Regions from separate parts of the Neisseria dentiae genome, predicted to be linked through region 3. Evidence: predicted binding sites of a transcription regulator. Region 3 holds the regulator's gene; each other region holds the start of a gene.
What was found. The regulator FNR, encoded in region 3, switches genes on or off when oxygen is low (the NO sensors DNR and NnrR bind a similar motif). The targets are predictions, from matches to a motif close to TTGATNNNNATCAA.

Region 1 (3,279 bases), 650 kb from region 3:
AGTGGGTGGAGCTGCCGAGCGATTGCCCTTGCGCGCGCAGGTGGCTGGGGAAGATTTCAGAAATAAACACCCAAATAACCGTGCCCTGGCCGATGGCGTGGGCGGCGATGAAGAGGAAGAAGAAGAGGGGAACGGCCATGCCTTTCCAGCCGAGGAAGAAGGCCACGGATACCAAGCCGAGCGAAATAATGTAGCCGAAAGAGCCGATATACATCAGTTGGCGGCGCCCGAACTTGTCGATTAAGGCCAAGCCTACGAAAGTGAAAATCAGGTTGACGATGCCGATGCCCACACTGCTGAGCATGGCGGCGCTTTTTTCCAAACCGGCGATTTCGAAAATGCGCGGGGCGTAATACAGAAACGCGTTGATGCCCGACATTTGGTTGAAGAAGGCGATTAGAAAGGCCAGCAATACGGGCAGGCGGTATTTTTTCAGCCACAGGCTTTCTTTTTTATGCTCGCTGTCGGCTTTGGCGGCGGCCAGCATTTCTTCCATATCGGCGCCGGGGTTGATTTGTTTCAATACGGCGCGGGCTTCGTCGTAACGGCCCTGCATCATCAGCCAGCGCGGCGACATCGGGATGCCGAACACCATAAAGGTGTAAATCACGGCCGGCACCACTTGGATGCCGAGCATCCAGCGCCAGGTGTTTGCGCCCAAATCCAGGCTGCTGAAGAGGAAGTTGGAAAGATAGGCCATCAAGATGCCGAACACGATATTAAACTGATACATCGCCACCAAACGGCCGCGTTGTTCGGGTGGTGCGATTTCCGATACGTAGGCGGGTGCGGCGATGGTGGATGCACCCACGCCCAAACCGCCGACAAAGCGGAAAATCGCAAAGAGGTAGGGGTCGGAAACGAGCGCGGAACCCAATGCGCCGATGATGTATAAGAAGCCGATGATAATCAGCGTTTTTTTGCGCCCCAGCTTATCGGTGGGGATGCTGCCGAACAGGGCACCGATAACCGTGCCCCACAAGGCCGAAGCCATCACCACCAAACCGTGGAAGGCATCGGAGCTGTTCCACAATTTTTGCAGGGCTTGGTCGGCACCCGAAATCACCACGGTGTCGAAGCCGAACAGAAAACCTGCCAGCGCCACCGTAATCGACCAGAAGAGAAGTTTAGACTGGTTCATAAAGCGTCCTTTTCTTTTGAAAGTTAAAAGAATTGCCTCTGATAAAAACTGCCTGAAGGGGCAGGCAGTGCGTGAAAAGCGCTTCTGAACCGGAGACCCGGGCAGCAACACTTTCTTAAACTTCTGTTTTTCCGGTAAGTGATCGGCGGGAGCCTGTGTGTAATATTATTATGCTCAATGTAATAAAACACAAAAATGCTGGCGGTTATTATGTTTTAAAACGCAAGGGCAGGCAAGCGCGGGCGGCGGGCTTGTGGCTGAAGTTTGATTCATGGCAAAACCCTGTAAAAAAACTGTCATAATTGGAGTGGGGCGGGGCGTTAAGGTTCCGTTTTGCGGCGGCGGGCAGACGGCTGGCGGCGCTAAGGTGTTGTGGCAAACAGAATGTAATTAACTTACAAAACAAATGAGCTATATCAATGAGGCCGTCTGAAATGCCGCTATAATAACGTTGTTTAATTACGCATTGCAGGTAACAGCATGAGCGATTTGTATCCTGAGCAGATTTTGCAGGCAACGGTTGAAAAAGGCGTGGCGAAGGTAAAAGGGAGCACGTTAACCTTAAGCCTTTTGGGCTTTCTCGGCGGCATGTATATTTCGCTGGGCTATTTGGCCTATATCCGAGTGGTGGGCGGCATGCCGCACGACTGGGGCAGCCTGGCGGTGTTTATCGGCGCGGCGGTGTTCCCCATCGGGCTGGTGTGTATTCTGATAGGCGGCGGTGAACTGATTACCGGCAATATGATGGTGGTGCTGGTGGCGTGGCTGGCGAAGCGGATTTCGCTGGCGCAGTGGGGGCGCAACTGGCTGATTGTTACGCTGGCCAATCTTGTCGGCGCTTTTTTTGTGGCGTGGTTTTTCGGCCATTATGTCGGCTTAACCGAAGGCGCGGTGCTGGAAAAAACCATTTCGGTGGCCGAGGGCAAGGTGGCGGCGGATTTCGGCCGCGCGCTGGTGTCGGGCATAGGCTGCAACTGGATGGTGTGCATGGGCGTGTGGCTTTGCTACGGCGCGCACAGCTTTTCGGGCAAGATTCTGGGCATTTGGTTTCCGGTGATGATTTTCGTGCTGGTGGGCTTTCAGCACGTGGTGGCGAATATGTTTGTGATTCCCGCCGCGATTTGGGCGGGCGCCGATATTTCGTGGGCACAGTTCGGTTGGAACATGGTGTCGGTGTATCTGGGCAACGCCATCGGCGGCGCGGTGTTTGTGGGCGCGGTGTATTTCTATGCCTACCGCGGCAAGCTCGGTTTGAAGGCCTGATGCGCTGTTTGTTCCGTTTCGCAGGCCGTCTGAAACTTTCAGACGGCCTGCGGCCTTTTCAAAACTCCTTTCACCATCTTACAATCTCTGCGTCATGCTCGTGCTCAACCCGGGCATCTTTTTGTTTCAAAAGAAATAACAGATATCCGGGTCAGGCCCGGGTATGACGGGATACAGGCATGTTCAGGAGTGAACCGGCCTTTTGCAAAGGTTCCGGCCTTATTTTGTGTACAATAACGGCCTGATTGTTTAACCGTTTTCAGGCCGTCTGAAAGGCAGAAAGGGAATTGATTGATATGAATATCCGCATCGGGCAGGGTTATGATGTCCACCAACTGGTCGAAGGCCGCGAACTGATTCTCGGCGGCGTGGCCATTCCGTTTGACAAAGGGCTGCTCGGCCATTCGGATGCCGATGCGCTGCTGCACGCCGTTACCGATGCCCTGCTGGGAGCAGCGGGTTTGGGCGATATCGGCAGCCACTTTCCCGACACCGCTGCCGAATTCAAAGACGCCGACAGCCGCGTGCTGCTGCGCGCAGCCTATAAAAGCGTGCAGGCGGCGGGCTGGCGGGTGGTGAATGTGGACAGCACCATCATCGCCCAGCAGCCCAAACTCGCCCCGCATATCCCCGCCATGCGCGCCAACATCGCCGCCGATTTGGGCTTGAGCGAAACAGCCGTTAACATCAAAGGCAAAACCAATGAAAAATTAGGCTATCTGGGCAGGCAGGAAGGCATCGAAGCGCAGGCCGCCGTGCTGTTGCAGGCCGTCTGAACAGCGGATACTGCGCGGTTTGGTAAAAGCTGTTACTATATTTATGTAATGTTTAACCCGTTTCATTTTTTATGGAGAGAGAAAGCATGGCATCGCAAG
Region 2 (3,279 bases), 540 kb from region 3:
AGTGTTTGCTTTTTACAATCAGAAACGATTTCGGTATAAACTCTGCCGTCTCTTTCGAAAATACCAAAGACGGGTTGTTAAAGCATTCCTCTGCCACACTTTAACTTGCCATGGAAACCGCGCTGCCGTTTGGCACCAAAATAGCTTTCATTAACCTCTATGCTGCCGTATAACGGGTCTTTTTGCTCGCTTTGGTAGCGGTATATTTCGTGCCTGAAAATGCTATACCAGTAGTTGATGGTATTGCGGTTGAAGCCTGTCAGCAAAGCGGTTTTTGAGGCTTCTATATCGACACAAAAATGCTTGATGATTTTTTGAGCTGATAGTCACTTAACTTGGTGTTATATTTCATTTTTCTAGTCTAACAGAGCTATTCTGCTAGGGTTTGTCGACATTCAAGTTTACCTTAATTTCAATACGGCAGCAGCAAGGTAAATATTGGCAGCAAAAGATTGGTCGGTTTTTTCTGCGCGCATCGCAATCTTTTTGAATTCTTTGAGTTTGCAAAAAAAGTTCTCAATCAAATGTCGCCAGCAATACATCATCTTGTCGTGTTCCCGCTGCAATTTGCGGTTGTTACGCGGCGGAATAACCACCTTACTCCCCCTTTCGGTCAACTCTTCGACCAGCCAGTCGGCATCAAAGGCTTTATCCGCCAATAAAGCATCAAATTCCTTTTCTTTAATCAGCGGTTCTACGCCGCAAATGTCATTGCGCTGACCAGGCATCAGTTTGAAGTCAATCAGGTTCCCCAAAGCATCCACCATAGCCAAAATCTTGGTCGTCATCCCGCCTTTGGATTGGCCGATGGCCTGATTTCGAGTCCCCCTTTTGCACCCTGACCGTGGCGGTGAACTTTGACAATTGTGCCGTCAATCATGACATACTCCATATCGAGATCACGGTTCAGTTCTTCAAAAATATCATGAAAACGGTCGGCCAAGACCCATCTGCGGTAGCGTTTGTGGATACTTTTCCAATTACCGAACTCTTCGGGCAGATCGCGCCAAGGACTGCCGGTACGGATAATCCATAGTATGGCTTCTATAAATAATCGGTTATCGACAGCGGTTCGGCCGGCATCGCCAACTTTTCCTTGGCATAAAGGCTCAATTTTTGCCCACTGTGCATCGGTAAGAATATATCTGGTCATGAGGATAGGATACACTGAAAACTTGAATGTCGACAGACCCTAGTCTAGAGCCTTTGTTTTTAGACGGCCTATCTTTTTGTAAACATATATTTTGGTATTTTGGCAAAGTCATTCATGATTCCTTTAACAAAATGGGTGCCTACTTAGCTATGGGGAGAAAAGAGCAAGATGCGCAGATAAAAAAAGGGGTGGCACGCAGCCACACCCAAACACACACACATCAAGAGGAAAGAGATAAAAAATGAAAACTTACTGCTTTTCGGGGATTTTGCCTGCTTGGCGTTTCACCCAGAAAAATAAAACCGTGGCGATAACCATCACAAAAACAATGGTGAGCAAAGATAAAATGCCGACAGGCGATTTAAACAGTTCGTTGATGAGTTCCATTGTTTGCGTTCCCGTAAGTTTGGTTTGTGGTTATCGGTTTAGAAGCGATTATAGGTGAAAACGGTTATCAGGTTTTGATACAGGTCAAGCTTCCCAATATTGGTGCGGGAAATCTGCTTTGCCGGGTGCGGATAACCGGCGGGGAGGGCGGGGCGGATTCGGTTATAATCGCGTTTTTTGCACAGATTTGCTGCGCCGGCCTTGGGGAGTGCCGTCGGCCGCGTTGCGGCGGTATTTTTGGTTTAAATCCGCTTCGCCAGCCTTCTGACTACACTCCACCAGCGCGGGGCCGTCTGAAACCGATGGATATTGTATGAACAGCCTGATTACCCTGATTTCGATTTTGGTGCCGCTTTTTCTCGGGTTTTTCATCAGTTTGCCGAAACCTTATCTGAAAGCGGTGGATAAGGTTTTGGTTTGGCTGGTGTATGTCATTTTGCTGTTAATCGGTGTGTCGCTCTCGCAGGTGGAAAATTTGGGCGCGCAGATCGACACCATCATCGGTGCCACCGTTTTGCTGTTTGCGTGCATTATCGGCATGAACCTTGCGGTGTTGATGTGGTTCGACCGCCGCCATCCGTGGCAGACCGCAGGCGGGGGCAAAAAGGCGCGGGTGAGCATTGCCGGCAGCGTCAAGCAGGTGGGCTGCGTGGTGTTGGGTTTTTTGGCCGGCGAAGCCTTGCAGGAGGGCTGGCTGCCGCCGGAAAGTTCGGGCACTTATTGCCTGATGCTGCTAGTGTTGCTGGTGGGCATACAGTTGCGCGGCAGCGGCATCACGTTGCGCCAGGTGCTGATTAACCGCCGCGGCGTGCAAACCAGTATCTTGATAACCGTGTCTTCGCTGCTGGGCGGGCTGCTGTTTGCCGCGCTGATGCCCGAAGTGTCGTGGAGCAAAGGTTTGGCGCTTTCGTCTGCTTTCGGCTGGTATTCGCTGTCGGGTATTGTGATGACCGAAGCCTACGGCCCCGTGTGGGGCAGCATTGCGCTGCTGAACGATTTGGCGCGCGAGTTTTTCGCGCTGGTGTTTATTCCCGCGCTGATGCGCCGCCACCCCAGCGCGGCGGTGGGTGTGGGCGGTGCCACCAGCCTCGATTTTACGCTGCCGGTGATTCAAAGTTCGGGCGGTTTGCAGGTTGTGCCGCTGGCCATCAGTTTCGGTTTCATTATCAATGTTATCGCCCCGTTTCTGATGGTGGTTTTTTCGAGTATGCGCTTTTAGTGGGGCGGCTTGCCGCCGTGTGGTTAATTTGGCACAATGCGGCGGATAAGTTTTAACGGTAACAGATATTTACGGAGTGTAGTCGATCGCGTTGCGGCGGTATTTTTGGTTAAAATCCGCATCTGCGGCGTTAAAAATGCTCGCAAGGTGTTCAACCTTGCTGCGCTTTTTGCCTCAAAAAACCGCTTCGCCGGTCAATTGTCGACAGACCCTAGAATTCCAACATTATTAAAGAACACACCATGCCGCCACGCATCCAACGACACGAAAAAATCATCGCCCTTGTGCGCGAACACAGTTTCATGCCGATCGAACAGCTTGCCCGCGAGCTCGACGTTACCCCGCAAACCATACGCCGCGACATCAACCAGCTTTGCGAAGAAAACCTGCTGCGGCGTTATCACGGCGGCGCCACTTTGGGCGACAGCCTCGAAAACGAAGATTTCAACGCCCAAAAAGCCAAACTGCAAAGCGAAAAAGCCCATATCGCCGATTTGATTGCCGAGCATATTCCCGACAA
Region 3 (3,279 bases):
GGCCAGTTGCCGCAAATCCGCCAGCTCGGTTTGGAAATAGTGTGCGAACGAGATGCCGAACACGCTTTCATACACCCGGAAATCCAATGCGAAACGGCACATCAGGTCTTGGATAATGTTGCGCCGCAGCAGGTCGTCCTGGTTGAGGCGGTAGCCGCGCATCACGGGCAGGCGGCCGGCGTCGATGGCGGCGTAGTAGGCATCGATGTCGCGCTCGTTCTGAACATAGACATTGGCGATTTTGCCGATAGACGACACGCCCAAGGCAATCAGATCACAGTCGGCATAAGTGGAATAGCCTTGGAAATTTCGTTGCAGCCAGCCTTCTTTCAACGCCAGCGAGAGTTCGTCGTCGGGTTTGGCGAAATGATCCATGCCGATAAATACATAGCCGCGGGCGGTGAGCGTTTGCACGGCGTATTGCAGAATATCGAGTTTTTCTTCGCTGCCGGGAACGGCGGCGGTGTCGATGCGGCGCTGCGGTTTGAAAATATGCGGCAGATGGGCGTAGTGGTAAAGCGCCAGGCGGTCGGGGTCGAGCGAAAGCACGGTTTCGAGGGTGGGTTTGATGCTTTCGAGCGATTGGTGCGGCAGGCCGTAAATCAGATCCACGCTCACCGATTTGAACCCCGCTTCGCGTGCGGTCTCAATCACTTCGCGCGTTTCTTCAACAGTTTGCACGCGGTTGACTGCTTCCTGCACTTTCGGGTCGAAGTCCTGAATGCCCACGCTCATGCGGTTGAAGCCCAGCCTGCCCAAATGCAGCACGGTTTCGCGGCTGACCTTGCGCGGGTCGATTTCTATCGAATATTCGCCGCCGGGAATCAAATCGAAATAGCGCCGTATCATCGCAAAAACGCGCTCAAGCTGCCCGTCGCTCAAAAACGTGGGTGTGCCGCCGCCGAAATGCAGCTGCGCCAACTGATGGCGGCCGTCCAGATGTGGGGCGAGCAGCGCCATTTCTTTTTCGAGGTATTCGAGGTAGGCATCGGCGCGGGTTTTGTCTTTCGTGATGATTTTGTTGCAGCCGCAGTAATAGCAGATGGTATTGCAGAAAGGAATATGGATATAAAGCGACAAGGGTTTGTTTAAAGCCCCTGCGTGACGCATATTGAGTGATTCCAAATAGTCGGTTTCGCCAAAACCGCTGTGGAAGCGGTCGGCGGTCGGGTAAGAAGTGTAGCGGGGGCCGTTGGAAGGTAGAGAAGCAATCAGCCCGCGGTCGAATTCAGGCTCAGTGTTGTTGTGTATCTTTATGATTTTCATTAAATAATTTTCTTGATTCGGAATGGATAGGCAAACCAAAGGTAGTTTGATAGAATACCTGCACTATCATAAACAAGCCTTGACTGGAGTCAATAGTCCTTAAGTCGCGGCTTAACTATATAAAAGTTGCTCAGAAGAAAAGGTGCCCGCTATGCCCGCACACACTGCCCAACATCAGATGAAAACGCTGTGTTCAACGTGTTCCTTACGCGAACTGTGCCTGCCCGTTGGGCTGATGCCGACCGAGTTCGCCCAACTGGATGCCGTTATCCGCCAAAGCCGGCGTTTGAAAAAAGGCGAATATCTCTTTCGTGCGGGCGAGCCGTTTACCTCACTGTTTGCCATCCGCACGGGTTTCTTCAAAACCACCATCGCCAGCCAGGACGGGCGCGACCAAGTAACCGGCTTTTTCATGTCGGGCGAACTGATCGGCATGGACGGCATCTGCACACACACCCACAGTTGCGATGCCGTGGCCTTGGAAGACAGCGAAGTGTGCGAGCTGCCGTTTTCGCATATGGAAGAGTTGGGAAAGAATATTCCCAGCCTGCAAACCCACTTTTTCCGCCTGATGAGCCGCGAAATCGTGCGCGACCAAGGCGTGATGCTGCTGTTGGGCAATATGCGCGCCGAAGAGCGGTTGGCGGCTTTTCTGCTCAACTTGTCCAACCGCCTGTATGCCCGCGGTTTTGCCGCCAATGATTTTATTTTGCGGATGTCGCGCGAAGAAATCGGCAGCTATCTGGGGTTGAAACTGGAAACCGTCAGCCGAACCTTGTCGAAATTCCATCACGAAGGGCTGATTTTGGTCGAACACAAACACATCAAAATTTTAGAGCCGCAGGCTTTGAAGAAAATGGTTTCCGGCTGCGAACACGCCGTATAACTATTTGAACCCCAAAAGGCCGTCTGAAAAATATTTTTCAGACGGCCTTTAAATATTTCCGTTTAGGATTTTAGATGGAAAAATCTTCCTCAATCGGTTCATATAACATTTTGTCAATCTGCGTGCGGGTGAGTTTGGGTGCAAACAGATTAATAAAGTCATAAGTATAGCCGCGCAGATAGGTATCCGGCCGCAGTGCGATGTAGGTGTGGGAAGGCTCGAACAAATGCGAAGCATCGATCAGGTGCAGATCACTGTCGGTTTTGACATCGTAAGCCATTTTCGCCATCAAACCCACGCCCAGGCCCAGCCTTACATAGGTTTTCAACACATCGGTGTCGGCCGACGACAACGCCACGGTAGGCAAATCCAAGCGGGCTTTCTGAAACGCACGGGCAATATTATTGTTGTGGTTAAGGGCAAATTCGTAAGTTACCAGCGGAAAAGCCGCCAAGTCTTCGATTGCCAACGGATGGCGGCAGTCTAAAAGCGGATGGTCGTCCGGCACAACCACCGCATGTGTCCACGCTTCGCAGGGCAGTTTGCGCAACTCGCCGTTTTCCTCCAGCGCTTCGGTGGCAATTGCAAAGTCGGCTTCGCCGTTAACCACCATTTGCGCCAGCACGTCGGGGCTGCCCTGCTTGATGCTCAGGCGCACTTTGGGGTAGCGCTGCACAAATTCCGCCACAATGGCCGGCAGCGCATAACGTGCCTGCGTGTGGGTGGTGGCGATGGTTAACGAACCGCTGTCGTGTTCGGTAAACTCGCTGCCGATATTCTTAATATTCTGCACATCGCGCAAAATCCTTTCGGCCAGCTCTAAAACCGCCTTGCCCGGTTGCGAAACCGAGACCACGCGTTTGCCGCTGCGGATAAATATCTGTATTCCCAACTCTTCTTCCAGCAGCCTGATTTGTTTGGAAATGCCCGGTTGGGAAGTAAACAGGGCTTCGGCGGCTTCAGATACATTCAGATTGTGGCGGTAAACTTCGAGCGCGTAACGCAATTGCTGTAATTTCATCTTAAAAAACCAAGCGGCGGGAGTTTATGGGTTTTGTAGATTCTGTACGACAAACGCTTGGCAATGTAGCACACTTTGGCAAAATCTGCCCGATTGTCTCGGTGAA

Region 1: the regulator FNR is predicted to act here: its motif matches at 1,406-1,419, upstream of H3L92_RS07195 (formate/nitrite transporter family protein).
Region 2: the regulator FNR is predicted to act here: its motif matches at 1,615-1,628, upstream of H3L92_RS07720 (DUF3149 domain-containing protein).

Annotation. Positions count from the first base shown of each region.
Region 1 is NZ_CP059570.1:1,512,096-1,515,374, reverse strand. It holds gene H3L92_RS07200 (sugar porter family MFS transporter) at 1-1,141, opposite strand, end outside; gene H3L92_RS07195 (formate/nitrite transporter family protein) at 1,622-2,404, shown strand; gene ispF (2-C-methyl-D-erythritol 2,4-cyclodiphosphate synthase) at 2,701-3,180, shown strand; gene rpiA (ribose-5-phosphate isomerase RpiA) at 3,267-3,279, shown strand, end outside.
Region 2 is NZ_CP059570.1:1,625,441-1,628,719, reverse strand. It holds partial or broken gene H3L92_RS07735 (IS1595 family transposase) at 1-352, opposite strand, end outside; one part of gene H3L92_RS07730 (IS5 family transposase) at 402-817, opposite strand; one part of gene H3L92_RS07730 (IS5 family transposase) at 817-1,153, opposite strand; gene H3L92_RS07725 (hypothetical protein) at 1,180-1,398, shown strand; gene H3L92_RS07720 (DUF3149 domain-containing protein) at 1,403-1,540, opposite strand; gene H3L92_RS07715 (LysO family transporter) at 1,854-2,759, shown strand; gene H3L92_RS07710 (DeoR/GlpR family DNA-binding transcription regulator) at 3,002-3,279, shown strand, end outside.
Region 3 is NZ_CP059570.1:2,164,530-2,167,808, reverse strand. It holds gene hemN (oxygen-independent coproporphyrinogen III oxidase) at 1-1,266, opposite strand, end outside; gene fnr (fumarate/nitrate reduction transcriptional regulator Fnr) at 1,418-2,152, shown strand; gene H3L92_RS10125 (CysB family HTH-type transcriptional regulator) at 2,223-3,173, opposite strand.